DNA from 2 places in the Peribacillus sp. S4 genome. Region 1 is predicted to be linked to the other one. Evidence: riboswitches for the same ligand, from Rfam matches in the RefSeq annotation. Region 1 holds a riboswitch; the other holds the start of a gene.
The links. Region 1 has a riboswitch for S-adenosylmethionine ahead of mtnK (S-methyl-5-thioribose kinase). Riboswitches for the same ligand answer to the same signal wherever they lie in the genome.
Positions count from the first base shown of each region.

Region 2: another riboswitch for S-adenosylmethionine. It lies ahead of ACJ9PY_RS24135 (5-methyltetrahydropteroyltriglutamate--homocysteine S-methyltransferase); the one in region 1 lies ahead of mtnK (S-methyl-5-thioribose kinase).

Region 1 is NZ_CP175708.1:3,184,304-3,192,263, reverse strand. Features, by position in the region: gene deoD (purine-nucleoside phosphorylase) at 1-376, shown strand, start outside; gene ACJ9PY_RS15015 (S41 family peptidase) at 657-2,117, shown strand; gene ACJ9PY_RS15010 (LCP family protein) at 2,231-3,118, shown strand; gene mtnA (S-methyl-5-thioribose-1-phosphate isomerase) at 3,293-4,339, opposite strand; gene mtnK (S-methyl-5-thioribose kinase) at 4,354-5,556, opposite strand; SAM riboswitch class I at 5,635-5,788, opposite strand; gene ACJ9PY_RS14995 (carbon-nitrogen family hydrolase) at 5,860-6,642, opposite strand; gene ACJ9PY_RS14990 (pyridoxal phosphate-dependent aminotransferase) at 6,742-7,914, shown strand.
Region 2 is NZ_CP175708.1:5,028,499-5,036,458, forward strand. Features, by position in the region: gene ACJ9PY_RS24120 (MIP/aquaporin family protein) at 1-776, opposite strand, end outside; gene ACJ9PY_RS24125 (glycerol-3-phosphate responsive antiterminator) at 1,004-1,552, opposite strand; gene ACJ9PY_RS24130 (hypothetical protein) at 1,719-2,240, opposite strand; SAM riboswitch class I at 2,294-2,395, shown strand; gene ACJ9PY_RS24135 (5-methyltetrahydropteroyltriglutamate--homocysteine S-methyltransferase) at 2,703-3,806, shown strand; gene ACJ9PY_RS24140 (hypothetical protein) at 3,951-4,481, opposite strand; gene ACJ9PY_RS24145 (CaiB/BaiF CoA transferase family protein) at 4,737-5,837, opposite strand; gene ACJ9PY_RS24150 (amino acid permease) at 6,080-7,561, opposite strand.

The DNA of each region.
Region 1 (7,960 bases):
CACCGATTCCCAAATGAACCGCATGACTTTCGGCGGGGTGGACTTTGCCCCGACCGCGGATTTCGAATTACTTAGAAAAGCTTATGACGCCGGCACGGCAAAGGGCTTGCAATTGAAGGTCGGTAATGTATTTACGGCCGATCAGTTTTATAACGATAATAGTGAATTGGAAAAATGGGCAAAATACCAAATACTTGCGATAGAAATGGAATCAGCGGCCCTTTACACGCTTGCTGCTAAATTTGGACGCCAAGCTTTATCCGTATTGACCATTTCCGATCACATTTTAACTGGTGAGGAAACGTCGGCGGATGAGCGCCAGTCAACCTTTAACGAAATGGTTGAAGTGGCATTGGAAGCAGCTATCCAGGACTGATAATTTTATGTAAATGACAGGCGGGTGACCAGGAATAAGTGATGCTGTATAATAGCATGTTGGATACAGGCTCATTTGTTCCAGGTATCCGCATTTTTGTAATATCAGGAGATGCCAGTTGTCCTTGGAGCATTCTCCATGATTTGAAGTTTTTTAAAAAATACATATGGCTATAAGTTGTTATTTTTGATAACTATTATTTTTCGATTGGCAAGAAAGCTGATAAAATAGGAATGAAATCGTTTATATCGTCATGAAGAATGAAAGTGGTGAGGCTTCAGTGGAAGAAGAAAATCAAAAACAGACAAAAGAGGCAGGGAAATTCATAAAAATAAAGAAGTTTACGTTCATTATGGGGATTTTCTTAGTCATATTTCTAACTGCAGGGATTACTACAATAGCCTTGACCTTTGGAGATAAAAAAGTAGAGTCATTAGCACCGGATAAGCATGCGGAATTTGAAAAGCTGTATTCTACATACGATAAGATAAAAGATGACTATTATGAAGAGGTTGATGAAGAAAAGCTGGTTGACGGCGCAATTAATGGAATGATCAAATCATTGGATGATCCCTATTCTGCTTATATGGATAAAAAGGAAGCATCGAGTTTCCGTGAGAGCATCTCTTCATCTTTTGAAGGAATCGGTGCTGAGATTCAGGAGCAGGATGGACAAATCATGGTGGTCTCACCGATAAAAGGATCCCCAGCAGAAAAAGCAGGGGTAAAACCGAATGACATCATATTAAGTGTGGACGGTAAAAGTGTTGAAGGACTCAGCTCTTCTGAAGCTGTCCTGAAAATCAGGGGCGAAAAGGGAACGAAAGTGGATTTATCCATCTCAAGAGCTGGTGAGTCGGAACCGATTGAGCTCACCATTAAACGGGACACAATTCCGATTGAAACGGTATATGCGGAAATGCTTGATGATGGAGTTGCAAAAATTCAAGTGACCAGTTTTTCCGAACATACAGTCCAAGAGTTGAAAACGGCGCTTGAAGAAATGTCGAAGAAGGACATGAAGGGTCTCGTATTGGATCTGCGAGGAAACCCAGGAGGACTTCTTGATCAAGCAATAGAAATGGCAAGCCTGTTCATACCTAATGGGAAAGTGGTCCTTCAAGTTGAGGATCGCAGCGGGAAAAAAGATGTCTATAAATCGGAGAATGATGGAGAACTGAAAATCCCGGTAGTCGTGTTGATTGATGATGGAAGTGCCAGTGCTTCTGAGATCGTTGCAGCGGCTGTCAGTGAGTCTGCGGACATTCCATTGATCGGTGTCAAGTCATTTGGGAAAGGGACAGTGCAGCAAGCCAAAGACTTTAAAGATGGATCTAACTTCAAATATACGGTAGCTAAATGGTTGACTCCTGAAGGCAATTGGATTCATAAAAAAGGGATCAAGCCGGATATTACTGTGAAGCTTCCTGATTATGCCAGCCTTCCGTACATTTCGCCTGATAAGGAATTGAAAGCATCCGATTCTTCGAGTGAAGTGAAAGCAGCTGAAGAGATGCTGAAGGAAGCAGGCCATGATCCAGGGAAGATAGATGGATTCTTCGATGAAGCAACCAAGAATGCGGTCACAGCATTCCAAAGGGAACAAAAAATTAAAGAAACCGGCACCATTAAGGATGATACTACCGTGAAATTGATGCAGGTCATCCAGGAGAAAATCCTTAAGAACGACACACAAGTGAAAAAGGCAGTGGAAGTATTAAAGAAAGAAATCAATAAATGATTTTGATTGAAAAGCCTGTCAGCGGTTATCGTTGGCAGGCTTTTTTTTCGTTTCATGCATAGAATTCCAAAATTAGGCAGAGAATAGGGGTAATTTTCCGATGAGGTGAGGTAATGAAAGAAAAGGTATTGTTCATATATCTATTGGTCTTGATTCTGGCAGGCTGCATCTATGCCCCTTTACCCAAACAAAATGGAAATGAAGGTACGGAAAAAAAACTAACCAATGAAGAGACTAAGGAAAGCGATAAAACATTTCTGTTAATTGGTGTTGACACAAGGGGAGAGCAAAAATCTCGTTCAGATGCGATTATCCTGGCAAAATACTTTCCTGAGCAGGAGAAACTGAAGCTGGCTTCGATTATGCGTGATAGTTATGTGAAAATCCCCGGGAATAAATCAGGATATAACAAAATAAATGCTGCTTATTATTATGGTGGAAGGGAATTGCTCAAGAAAACCATACAGGAAAACTTCGATGTCAAGATCGACCATGTAGCGGTAATCGACTTTAAGGGATTTGTGAAGATGGTGGATTTACTTGCCCCTGAGGGGGTGGCGGTGAATGTGGATCAGGAAATCATAGATGATATGAGCATCCAAGCAAGCGTCGGTAAAAATGTTTTACATGGTGAGGAATTATTGAAATATGTCCGTTTTAGACATGACGATGAAAGTGATTTTGGCAGGGTTGAGCGTCAACAAGAAGTAATGGTTCAATTAAAAACAGCGTTTATAAATCAAATCTCATCCTTCGAAGGTTTGGCAGCCCTTCCTAGTATAATCGAACAAGGACTCTCGTACTTGGATACGGATATTGGACTGAAAACAATAATGGAAATGGGTCCCAAAGCCGTCTTCCATACACCGGACACGGTCGAGACCTTAAGGGTTCCAGTGAAAGGAAGCTTTAAAGATGAAATATATCCCCAGTCCGGAGCCGTTTTGGAAATGGACTGTACCGAAAATAAAAAGGCACTTCAGGAGTTCTTTTCAAAATAATAAGAATGTCCTATGCTCTTTTATTATCGAAGACATCCTAATATTAACTGAAGATGTTCAAATTTAAATATTGTATTATAGACCTCGCAAGAATAATCTTAATACGATCACCTTTAAAAAACGAGAGGGATAAAAAATCCTTCTCGTTTTTTAACACCATAAAAGGAACCTGGATCAATTAACAAAATGCGGAATGTTTTTGAAGAAATCCGGTGTTATGATGCCGTTTTCGGTAATGATGCTTGTAATTAGATGATTCGGTGTAACGTCGAAGGCTGGATTGAAAGTCTTCACGTTTTCCGGAGCGATCCTTACACCTTGAATGAAGGTGATTTCCGTTCCATTCCGTTCTTCGATCGGGATGGATGTGCCGGATTCGATAGAAAGGTCGAATGTGCTTGATGGTGCGGCCACATAAAAGGGGATACCAAAGTGCTTGGCTAATATGGCCAATCCCAACGTCCCGATTTTATTGGCAGTATCTCCATTTGCCGCAATCCTGTCGGCCCCGACGATAATTCCCTTTATTCCTTTCTGGTGAATCGTATGGGCAGCCATATTATCAGAAATTAAAGTGACGTCAACTCCCGCTTGCATCAATTCCCAAGCCGTCAAACGCGCCCCTTGCAGGACAGGCCTTGTTTCACATGCGTACACTTTTAGCGGAAAGTCCCTTTCTTTAGCCAGGTGGAAGGGAGCCAAGGCTGTGCCATACCGAGCCGTGGCGATTCCGCCAGCGTTGCAATGAGTAAGAATGGAATCTCCTCTATTGAATAGGGATAAACCATGTTCCCCGATTTTCCTGCACATTTCTTCATCTTCAGCAAAGATGGCTTTAGCCTCCGATACAAGTGCTTCCTTGGCAGTTGAAATGCTTTGAGCAGCCTGCAAGGTGTTCTCCATCCTCCTTAACGCCCAAAAAAGGTTGACTGCAGTAGGCCGTGAAGAGGCGAGTTTTTCAATATGCCTCGTTACATTTTTCTTGAATTCCCCTAATTCAGCGGTTGTTTCCTTCTTGGCGCCAAGTGCAACACCAAATGCTGCCGTCAGCCCAATTGCTGGGGCACCGCGAACTTTTAATGACAAAATGCTGTCATATACATCATCAACAGAATGAAGTTCAATAAATTCAGTTATGGAAGGAAGGGCTTGTTGATTTAATAATGTAATATGGGTATCATCCCAATGTACCGAATATGGTAAGGGTGCTAGTGTAGTCATGTGCAGGTCTCCTTTTAAATGGTTGAGTAAGATGGCAGTGTCCGTTGCTTCAACGCTTCAATGACGGCTGGAACATCCAATTCTCCCCGTTTTTTAATTAAAAAAGTACCGATTTCCAATGTTGCCGTTTTGGCTGCGATCCTTGTTTCTTTATCTTCAATGACGTTTAAATCGGCTACATGGGAAAGGCCAATGGTTCGCCGAATCAGTTCGCAGCCGGCAAAGCCGAATGCATCTTTTTTGAATTTTGTCAGTAAATAAGGCAGATAACCCTTCACATGGCGGAATGGACTTTTATTTTGGACCTCCCATAATTTGGTGTAAGTTTCTTCAAAGGCATTCCAAAATTCATGAAGGAGCGTGAAAATCTCTTCCTTTCCAGCGCCATTGCGTGTGACTGCCTGAAAGAGAAGATTGGCGGTGTATTGACCAAGATCAAAACCAACTGGCCCATAAAAAGCGAATTCCGGGTCAATAACCTTTGTTTCAGTTACACTTGCAAATATACTTCCAGTATGTAAATCTCCATGAAGCAAGGCTTCCTGCTCGGTTTCAAAGCTTTGCTTCAGCTTGGCGACCTCAAGTATCACTTCTTGATCATTCCATATTTTTTTGGCGGCATCTTTCAATTCCACCTCGAAATCTCCAGGGAGTTCCTCAAAAAATGGATCCGTGAAAATAAAGACCTCAGTGATTTTGCAGAGTTCGGGATTCGTGAAGTGTCGGGCCACCTCCTTTTTCGAAGAGGGTTCTAAATGATAATCGGATGTATAAAATGCCGTCTTCGCAACATACTCACCAATATGCTGTGAAAGCAATGGATATGAATCGCCATCGATCAATCCTTTTCTAACGATTTTCAAGTGCGATAAATCCTCCATGACTGTGATGGCAAGCTGTTCATCCGAATAGTAGACTTGCGGTACGAATTCGGGGCAATAACTTCTGAAATGAATCAGCGCATTCGCTTCAATGGCTGCCCTTTTCAATGTCAGCGGCCAGCTTTCACCAAGTACCTTGGCATAAGGGACCGCTTGTTTGATTATTAGACCTTTGTTTGTGACCGTGTCTGTAATATGAAAAACATAATTTAAGTTTCCATCGCCGATTTCATTACATTTCAAACTTGCATCCGCATTGACCAACCCAAGTTTTTTTGCAAGGGTTATAGCTGTTTCGTTTGTCAATCTCTTAAAATTTGAATGGTTTTGAGTCATTCTTTTCCCCTCCAGATTCAAAATAAGAATAAAAAAGCCTCTTTCATATAGAAAGAGGCAGAAGTTTTGACTTCGGACCTCTTATCTTCCAGAAAATGAATTCTGGTGGAATTAGCACCGTGCTCTGTGGATTTAATAATCCGGCGGAAGATCCGCCCCATTTCACAATGGTATTACAGTCGGTTGCTGGGCTTCATAGGGCCTTTATCCCTCAGCCTGCTCTTGATAAGAGTAAATGTTTTCTGAAATTTTAATCTTCGGGAAAATAATATCAACTTTTTAAATAGTTTGTCAATGGGTAAATTAATAAAAGTCAGGACGGCGATCCTCGAATACAGGTATTTTGTTACGTGCTTCCGTAACTTTGTTGAAGTCCAAAGTGCCTGTCAATAGTTCGTTTCCTTCTCCGGCTTCACTTATGATATTCCCCCATGGATCAATAATCAAGGAATGGCCCGCAAATATATTATTGACATCCGAACCTGTACGATTAACGGCTACAACATAGGCTTGGTTCTCGATGGCACGGCTTATCAATAAGGCTCTCCAGTGATCGAGTCTCGGCTTTGGCCATTCAGCCGTAACGAATAGAACTTCCGCGCCTTGAACGGTATGGGCTCGCTGCCATTCAGGGAAACGAATGTCATAACAAACGAACCCGGCACATATTTTTTCATCAAGGGTAAATAAACCATCTTTTTCACCTGGCTGCAGGAAATGATGTTCATCCATTAATTGAAATAAGTGAAGCTTATCATATTCTTTAATGAGCTTTCCGTGTTTATCGATGATGATCATGGTGTTATAGATTCCCTTGCTTGTTTTTTTCGCAATGGAACCGCCGATGATGTGAAACTGGTGTTTCTGTGCCTGTGTGTTAAGAAATTCAATCGTTTTTTCTGCCTCTTGATCAGCAATATCATTCAGCCTGGTCAAGTCGTATCCGGTTGTCCAAAGCTCTGGTAATATGACGATATCGGGTTCGGACCGAGCTGCTTTTTCCATCCATTGTTCTGCAACCTGAAAATTGATATCTGGTTGCCCGAAAGCTATATCCATTTGAATACAAGCTATTTTCCACTTCATCGTTTAAACCCCCTACATGTAAAAAATGCTTTACAAGACTACGATAAACATATATCATTTGTGACTAGAATTTCAAGAAATTTCAGAGAAGGTGTATAAATGGTGCAATTCGAAAAATCCGGACTGCTTCAGGACCTGCCCAAGCAGTTTTTTGCTTCACTGGTCGCAAAAGTCAATGCAATCACGGAGCAAGGACATGATGTCATTAATTTAGGCCAGGGAAACCCTGATCAGCCGACGCCGGAACATATCATCAAAAGTTTGCAAACTGCCGCTGAAAAAACGATTAATCATAAATATTCGCCATTCCGGGGACATCAATATTTAAAAGATGCTGCTGCCGTCTTTTATGAACGGGAATACGGTGTCAAGCTGGATCCGAATAGTGAAGTGGCGATTCTCTTCGGGGGAAAGGCAGGTCTTGTCGAACTTCCGCAGTGTTTATTGAATCCAGGTGATACAATCCTTGTTCCAGATCCCGGCTATCCGGATTATCTATCCGGTGTTGTTTTAGCCCAGGCAAAGACCGAACTGATGCCCTTGACAGAAGAAAATGATTTTCTTCCGAAATACGATGACATACATAAAGAAGTTCTTGATAAAGCCAAAATGATGTTCTTGAATTATCCGAATAATCCCACAGGCGCTTCTGCAACTGAAAGTTTCTTTGATGAAACCGTCTCCTTTGCAAAAGAACATTCAATTTGTGTGGTCCATGATTTCGCCTATGGGGCGATCGGATTCGACGGAAAAAAACCGATAAGCTTTCTCCAGGCGGAGGGAGCGAAGGATGTAGGAGTTGAAATATACACTCTATCGAAAACATACAATATGGCAGGGTGGAGAGTCGGCTTCGCAGTGGGCAATAAGAGTGTAATAGAAGCTCTTGAACTATTACAAGACCATCTTTATGTGAGTCTTTTCCCGGCGATACAAGAAGCTGCGGCAAGCGCTTTGCTTGACTCACAGACCTGTGTAGAGCAGTTAGTGCAAATGTACGAGGGGCGAAGGAATGTTTTCATTGAGGGATTGAGGTCCATCGGATGGGAAGTCAAAGCTCCAGCGGCATCGTTTTTTGCCTGGCTCAAGGTACCTGGAGGTTTTACGTCCGAGAGTTTTGCGGACTATTTATTAACGCATGCCCATGTAGCTGTTGCCGCAGGGAATGGGTTCGGTGAATTTGGCGAAGGTTATGTCAGGGTAGGGCTACTGACTTCGGAAGAACGGCTGCAAGAGGCTGTGGAACGAATACGGACATTAAACTTATTTTAATGCAATAAGGTTCACCTTTAAATAGTTAAAACTTATTGACAAAGTA
Region 2 (7,960 bases), 1.8 Mb from region 1:
AAAGCATAGGCTACTATCAATAGTACCAGGCTTGCACCCATAACAGACCAAAATCCTGCCGTTATTTCCCCCATGAAGAATGCTTTATAACAAACGGCACCAAGTGAACCCCCTACAATCGGTCCAATGACCGGAATCCATGAATAGCCCCAGTTGGAATTTCCTTTACCAGGTATCGGCAGCAAAAAGTGAGCGATGCGCGGCCCCAGGTCGCGGGCCGGGTTAATGGCGTATCCTGTTGTTCCCCCAAGTGACATCCCGATCACGACAATCAATAACCCGACTGCGAATGGGTTTAGACCCTCTGTAAAATTATTGGCCCCTATAAATAATAGACCAAGAATAAGGATGAAAGTTCCAATCATCTCACTTAATAGATTTGAAAATGTGTGCGGGATTGCAGGTGAAGTCGCGAATACACCAAGCTTCGCCCCTGGATCATCCGTAGCTTTCCAGTGTGGCAAATAGTGCAGGAATACTAGAGTTGCGCCGAGTATCGCGCCAATCATCTGGGCAACGATGTAACCGGGCACATCACTCCATGGAAATTCTCCAATAATGGCAAAACCTACTGTGACCGCCGGGTTTAAATGCGCCCCGCTTATGGAACCCACTGCAAAAACACCCATGGTAACCGCCAATCCCCACGCAATCGTGATAACGATCCAGCCGGCATCTTTTGCATAAGAACCCTTTAAGGATGAACCTGCCCCAATACCTGCTCCGAATAAAACTAAAATCATCGTGCCTAACACTTCTCCCCAAAATGGAGTCATGATAAAACCCCTCCCCTGATAATTTTTTAAACCTTGCCAACAAATAAAAGGAGATCCACAGCAGAACTATATTCATAAAAAAAATTATGAATAGATCTGTTGTGAATCTCCTAGTCTCCGTCACATATATTAACTTGTACTGTAAAATATACTAGGTTATGAAAACGCTGTCAATATTTTGTGAAAAATTAATCTATTATTCTGTAATTTTTTTCAATTTTTCCCTATTAGACGATATCCCATAATTCAGTTTTTGAAGTGGTGATTGACGAGGCGCCGGCATCAAGGGCATTCAGGACTTCATCCGAAGTACGTATGAGGCCGCCTGCAAAAATCGGTGTCTGCAATCGTTCCTTCACTTCTTTTATCATCCATGGCATGGCGCCCGGCAATACTTCGATATAATCCGGCTTGGTTTTCTGCACCAGCTTATAACTTTTCTCAAGCGCATGTGAGTCTATTAAAAAGATTCGCTGGATGGCAATGACCCCCTTTTGCTTCGCCTTCAATATAACGCTTGATTTAGTCGAAATCAGCCCATAGGGGTTATATTCCTGACAAATGAATTCTGTCGCGTACTCATCACTTCTTATGCCATGGATCAAATCGACATGATAAATCATTTTCTTATTATGCTGCTTTGCCATCATACTTACATTTTTCAATTGTGAGATATGCAAATCAAGAAACACACCTATTTCATAGGAACTTTCTAGAAATCTTTCAAAATCCTTCATGCTTGCTGAAGCAGGCAAAATCTTCTGATCCATCATCATCCTCCTCATTCCCAGAAAAACTCAAAACTTCAAGTCATTTAGTATATTTTAAAGAACTTGATTTATCAAACACATTTTTTCATGAACCATGTAACCTTAACACTATCATACCTTTCACACCCTTTATAGATTGCGGCAAAGGATATATGTAAAATATCCCCTTGAATCATAAAGAGAGTTTCATTTTCAATGCACCTTCGACGAGTTCATACGATTTAATTGTGCCAATTGGAATTTTTCTCACGATGCTCCAAGCATTAACATTCATTTTGATCGTTCTTTTTTCATATTCAAAAAATGGCGGTCTGTTAAATATCCTTTTGTTGATGAAATCCCTGTCAATTGGTTCCATTTCGACTAATTCAAATGAAATCGTTCTTTTTTCCACATGAACCGGTTTTAATGTAATCCGGAAAGCTACGTTTTTCTTAAACAGCATTTTTTTCACTTCCATCGTTCCGGAAAGCACAATATGCTTTGGCGTAATTTCGACTTTAATATCCTGATCAGATGATTTCATTTTTATGATTCTCTCTATCATGGCTTCAGTTACCGTAATCGGTATGCCATTTTTGAATGGACTCATCCTTGCATTCCCTCCCCACTCAAAGCATATGCCGGATTCCCTGATGCCGTTAACATTCCAGCCCGGATAATAAACGGTATATTCGAAATATTCCAGCTCCACCCCTTGACCTTCATAAAAACTACCTGTATAGTCATAGTTAATTTAATAGACAACTCTTATCCAGAGAGGTGGAGGGACTGGCCCTTTGATGCCTCAGCAACAGACCGATCTTGTACTGTGCTAATTCCAGAAGTGTAAAAACTTGAAGATAAGAAGAGTATATAGCTTTGTTGCCAACACCTCTTCTTATTTTTAAGAAGAGGTTTTTTATTTTGGCTGTTTTCACATACTTTGTTGCTATTTACCAGGTAGTGGGTTGTGGTTGATTTCCCCTCAAGATGCTCGCTTTCCGCGGGGCGGGCGGTGAGCCTCCTCGGCGTAAACGCCTGTGGGGTCTCACCTCTCCCGCTGCTCCCGCAGGAGTCTCGCACTTCCGCTCCAATCAACCTTAAATAGTTTCGTTTAAAAACAACAATCTTTACGAAAAGAGCCTATATTTTTAAAAGGAAAGAAGGAATCAACATGTCAATCACATTAACGAAAGCACCATTCAGGGCGGACCACGTCGGAAGTTTATTAAGACCGGAACGTTTACATATTGCCAGGAAGGACTTTAAGGAAGGTACCATTTCAGCTGAGAGGCTTCGTGAAATTGAAACTGAAGAAATCAATCGGATCGTCGATAAACAAATCGAAGTTGGTTTAGAGGCCGTTACGGACGGTGAATTCAGACGAACATGGTGGCACTTTGACTTCCTCGAACATTTAAATGGCATCGAGGGATATGTAACTGAAAAAGGCCTCACATTCGATGGTGTCGAAACAGAGAGATATAATGTTCGCAATACCGGGAAGGTTTCATTCAACCCTGAACATCCCTTCATTCGTGATTTCATTGAATTGAACAAAATCGTGAACGGACGTGCCGTTGCCAAGCAAACAATCCCCAGTCCGAATCAATTATTTGCTGCAGGCATTCATAATGAAGACGTCTACCCTGATATTGAAGACTATGCAAATGATATCATCAACGCCTATCAGCATGCTTTGAAAGCCTTTTATGAAGCAGGTGTGCGTTATCTTCAATTGGATGATGTATATATTGCCAGACTTTCAGCTCCGGATTTCCAGTTCAAAGATGGAAAATATACGAGGGAACAATTAATTGATCTTGCACTTCGGGTCATTAACGGAGCATTGGAAGGCAAACCAGAAGACCTTATCGTCACTACCCATCTATGTCGCGGAAACTACCAGTCGACATGGGCGTTTGAAGGAAGCTATGCCCGTATCGCCCCAACTTTATTGGCAAAAGAAAAAGTGGATGGATTCTTCTTGGAATATGATGATCAACGCTCAGGGGATTTCAAACCATTGGAATACATTCCAAATGGCGGTGCACGGGTCGTACTGGGTGCCGTCACTTCAAAAAATGGAGAAATCGAGGACAAGGAAGCTGTTAAGGCACGCATTAAAGAAGCATCGCACTTCGTTCCGCTCGAACAATTATGCTTAAGCCCTCAATGCGGCTTCGCCTCCACCCATCACGGCAACAAGCTAACCGAAGCACAGCAATGGGAAAAGCTGAAATTCGTCGTTGATATAGCAAAAGAAGTATGGGAATGATTATTTTACGGAGACTTTAAAACTTATTTACGGGATTCAAACAACCTAATCGGCTTCAATATAAGCGTGCCGATTAGGTTTATTCTTATAACCCTAAAACTGAAAGCAAACAAAAAAAAGAACGACCATCTGGACGTTCCCTTTTTACTTGCAGCTATCATCCTCCTCCTCCTCCATTTTCTTCACGAATATATCATCCGTCACCCTATCTTCCAGCTTGTTCCTCAAGGCCAATTCCGCAGCCTTCCCATCACTAGGCGATCCGTCCGAGAAATACATCGGAAACAAGGAGAAAAACATAACGTAGAAAGAAAAATAGATGAATTGATACCAGATCACCGAGCTGTCCAGGATATTCTGATACACTAAGCTATATATGATCAGCATGCTGACTAAATTAAAGATAGCCCCCCCTAAATATATCAGCGTATTCGTCAATCGATTATCATGTTTCAATCCCTTGAACTCGCAAGTCCCATTCCAAAAATAATATTTCCTCACCTCTATGTTCCGAAAGGCGAAAAGTTTATTGCCACAACCGATCAAGATTTTCTTTTCTGATCCCCCAAAGAGCGTAACAAAGAAAATATGCCCGCTCAAATGTATCAGCGTAACGATCGGCATGATCAAAAAAAAGGAAAATAGAAATTTAATGATATCAGAGAGACCAAACATATTTAACTAACCCCCTCCTTACCAGGATGCTACTCTGATACCCTGCCCACACTGGTTATAACTAGTAAATTTTCACAGTGGTAATATGTTGCTTTCCACAAATGATAAGAGGATAATTATTCTCCTTCCGCTTCACTTCGACCTTCGAACTTCGAACGATCATATCGACCCTCCCCCTGCTTTTTCCGGCATTCAAAAAAAACAGGCTATCACCTTCCAAAAAACTCGGAAAAGCGATAGCCTTTACATCTTTATTTAGCGATTGGGGGTGCGAAGGATTTCTGCGTTGTTTTGTCCTGGCTCCAAGCCTGCATGTTTATATCCAGGGGTGAAAACCGATGTTTTGATCGGGCAGGCGATTTGCCTCTGGACATTCCCTTTTCCGTCAGGAACCTCGACGATCATTCCCCTCTCCTTCAATTGGGGATGCTCGGCCGCTTCGGTGAAAGTCAGCACTGGTTCTGCGCAGGCCTCGAATTCAGCGAATAACTCCTGCCATTCATGAAAATCTCTTTCAAGGAAAGCCAGCCGGACGGCCGTTTTAAACCTGATTCCGCTTTCTTCATCGCTTTTCATGCTCAGCTCATATAATTCGGGTGCACCGATCGCTTCACATAATGCTTTTCGAAAAGGGGGCTCAAGGCTGCCTACCGAAAAATAGCGTCCATCTTTCGTTTCGTAAAAGTCATAAAAAGACCCTCCGTTCAGCATCAGTTTTTCTGGTTCAAGTTCAAGGCCACCTTGTAAATTCAGAGGTGCGGATATGGCATTCAAGGCAAAACTGCAGTCGGTCATGCTGATGTCGATGGCTTGGCCGAATCCTGTTCTTTCCCTGTGAATGACTGCAGATAATATTCCGATGACAGCATGCAATGAGCCTCCGGCAAGATCTGCTATTTGGGTTCCGTTTTTTGCCGGACCGTCCTTTTTCGTACCGGAATAGCCTGATAAGCCTGCTATCGAAATATAATTGATATCATGTCCCGGCCGTTCTTTATAGGGACCAGTCTGGCCATAGCCCGTGATGGAACAGTAAATCAGCTTCGGGTTGATCGATTTTAATGCCCCATACCCCAGTCCCAGACGTTCCATGACACCTGGACGGAATTGTTCAATGACGATATCGTATTCCGTCACTAGGTTTCTTACGGATTCGATAGACTCGGATTGTTTTAAATCCAGTGTGATCGACTTCTTCGATCTGTTAAGATATTGATTCACACCCCATGAATCCTTTGTCCCCGGCCTCTCCACCTTCAAAACATCCGCTCCTAAATCCGCTAGCATCAAAGTGGCAAATGGGCCTGGCAGTAACGTTGAAAAGTCCAATACTTTTAAATGAGTCAATAAGGTCATCAGCTGTGCACCTTCCCTTTCCCTTTAAAATAGTAAAAGCCCTCCAGTCGTTCCGTACATGCAATTTAGCCGAGTTTACGATTATCATATAACACCCCCCATAACATTTGTATAAATTTCCATTTAATAAAAATAAAAAGCCAGGAATCAGCTTCCTGGCTTTTGATAATGAGCCTATAGAAAACAAGGAAAAGCCGGACAATATAAAACATATTGTCCGGCTTTTTTTACTTTAAGCTTGTTCAGTCATATTTTTTGTCAAAGTCAAATTCGACTTCATCAAGTTTAACGAATTTAGTTTTTCTTATAAATTTATAGCCAAGCCATAGACCAAGGAAAAGCGGAATCCCCAAGTATGCAGCTACAACACTGCCCCAATCGATATGGTCTGAGAAAAAGGCTTGGATATTTTGGGACAGGATGACGATCATGCCGATTAAAATGGCAAAGATCGGTCCGATTGGGAACCATAATGCCTTATATGGCAGCTTCTCCAATGAATGGCCTTGAGCGATGAACGCTTTCCGGAAACGGTAATGGCTGATGGAAATTCCGAGCCAAAAGATGAATCCTGTAATTCCGATGGCATTCATTAACCAAATATACACTTTACCATCGCCGAATATGGAGGCTAAAAAGGCCAGCATGCCGATGGAGCATGTCAAAATCATACCTGCAACCGGTACGCCGCGTTTATTAAGTTTTGCAAAAATGCGCGGTGCTTGCCCATCTTTTGCCATTGAGTATAACATACGCGTTGAAGCATATAGACTTGAGTTACCTGCAGATAATACCGCTGTTAAAATGACGGCATTCATAAGCGAAGCGGCAAAGGCGACTCCAGCTTTTTCAAAAATGAGCGTGAATGGACTTACCATGACGTTATCACCTTGCAAACTCGAGTTCGTATAAGGGATAAGCAGTCCAATTACGAAGATTGCCAATACGTAAAAGAGCAAGATCCTCCAGAAGACACTTTTAATGGCCTTCGGTATATTCCGTGCAGGATCTTCACTTTCCCCGGCAGCCACACCGACAATTTCGGTACCTTGAAAAGAAAAGCCAGCCGCTATGAAAACGATGAAGACACCCATGAACCCGCCCGGGAAAGGAGCGTCATCGACGGTGAAGTTTTTAAAGCCTACCGCTTCGCCGCCCATAATGCCGACGATCATTAGCAGCCCGACGATAATAAAAATAACGATGGCGGTTACTTTTATGAAGGAAAACCAGTACTCCCCTTCACCATATCCTTTAACGGATAAATAGTTCAATAGGAAAATGAGCACCAAGAATGATGAACTCCATAACAATGATGGACTATTCGGAAACCAGAATTTCATGATCATTGTCGAGGCTGCCAACTCTGCGGCTATCGTCATCGACCAATTGAACCAATACGTCCATCCCAAGGCAAAACCAAATGCCGGATCGACGAATTTCGATCCATAGGTACTGAAAGAGCCGCTTGTCGGCATAAAGGCTGCCAATTCCCCTAAGCTCGTCATCACGAAGTACACCATTGCCCCAACTAAGGCATAAGCAAGTAATGCCCCGCCTGGCCCAGCTGTATGAATGGCTGCACCGCTGCTGAGGAACAGCCCGGTACCAATAGCCCCGCCAATGGAAATCATCGTTAAATGGCGGGATTTCAAACCGCGCTTTAACCCTTGTTCTTCTTGCTTTGGAGGATGCAAGATGTCATTTTCTTGTTTTGGTATCATAATTTTTCATCCCTTTCTATATAAGCGCTTTCATATATGGGGAAATCATTTAATAAATTTTCCTATTTCATAGACTCTCAAATAGACCTAATTTACAATTCGAATTCCTTTTCTGAATATATGCAATTTTCATGCCAAATTTACAAAGCGCAATATTCAACAGATTATCCAAAAAAATGCCTTCAATAGACAAATTTCTTTGCACTTTACGCCATGGTTTTTTGCACATTATGCCATGGTTTTTTGCACATTTATTCATTTGGTTTAATTTAAATACATTCCAAATATTACTAAAAGAATATATTCAAAGAATATTTCTATTAAAATCCATTTTTCTCCATTTTATTCCTTTAAATGTCATATTTTTCGCAAGTTTTCTCCATTTGATAATAATTATGA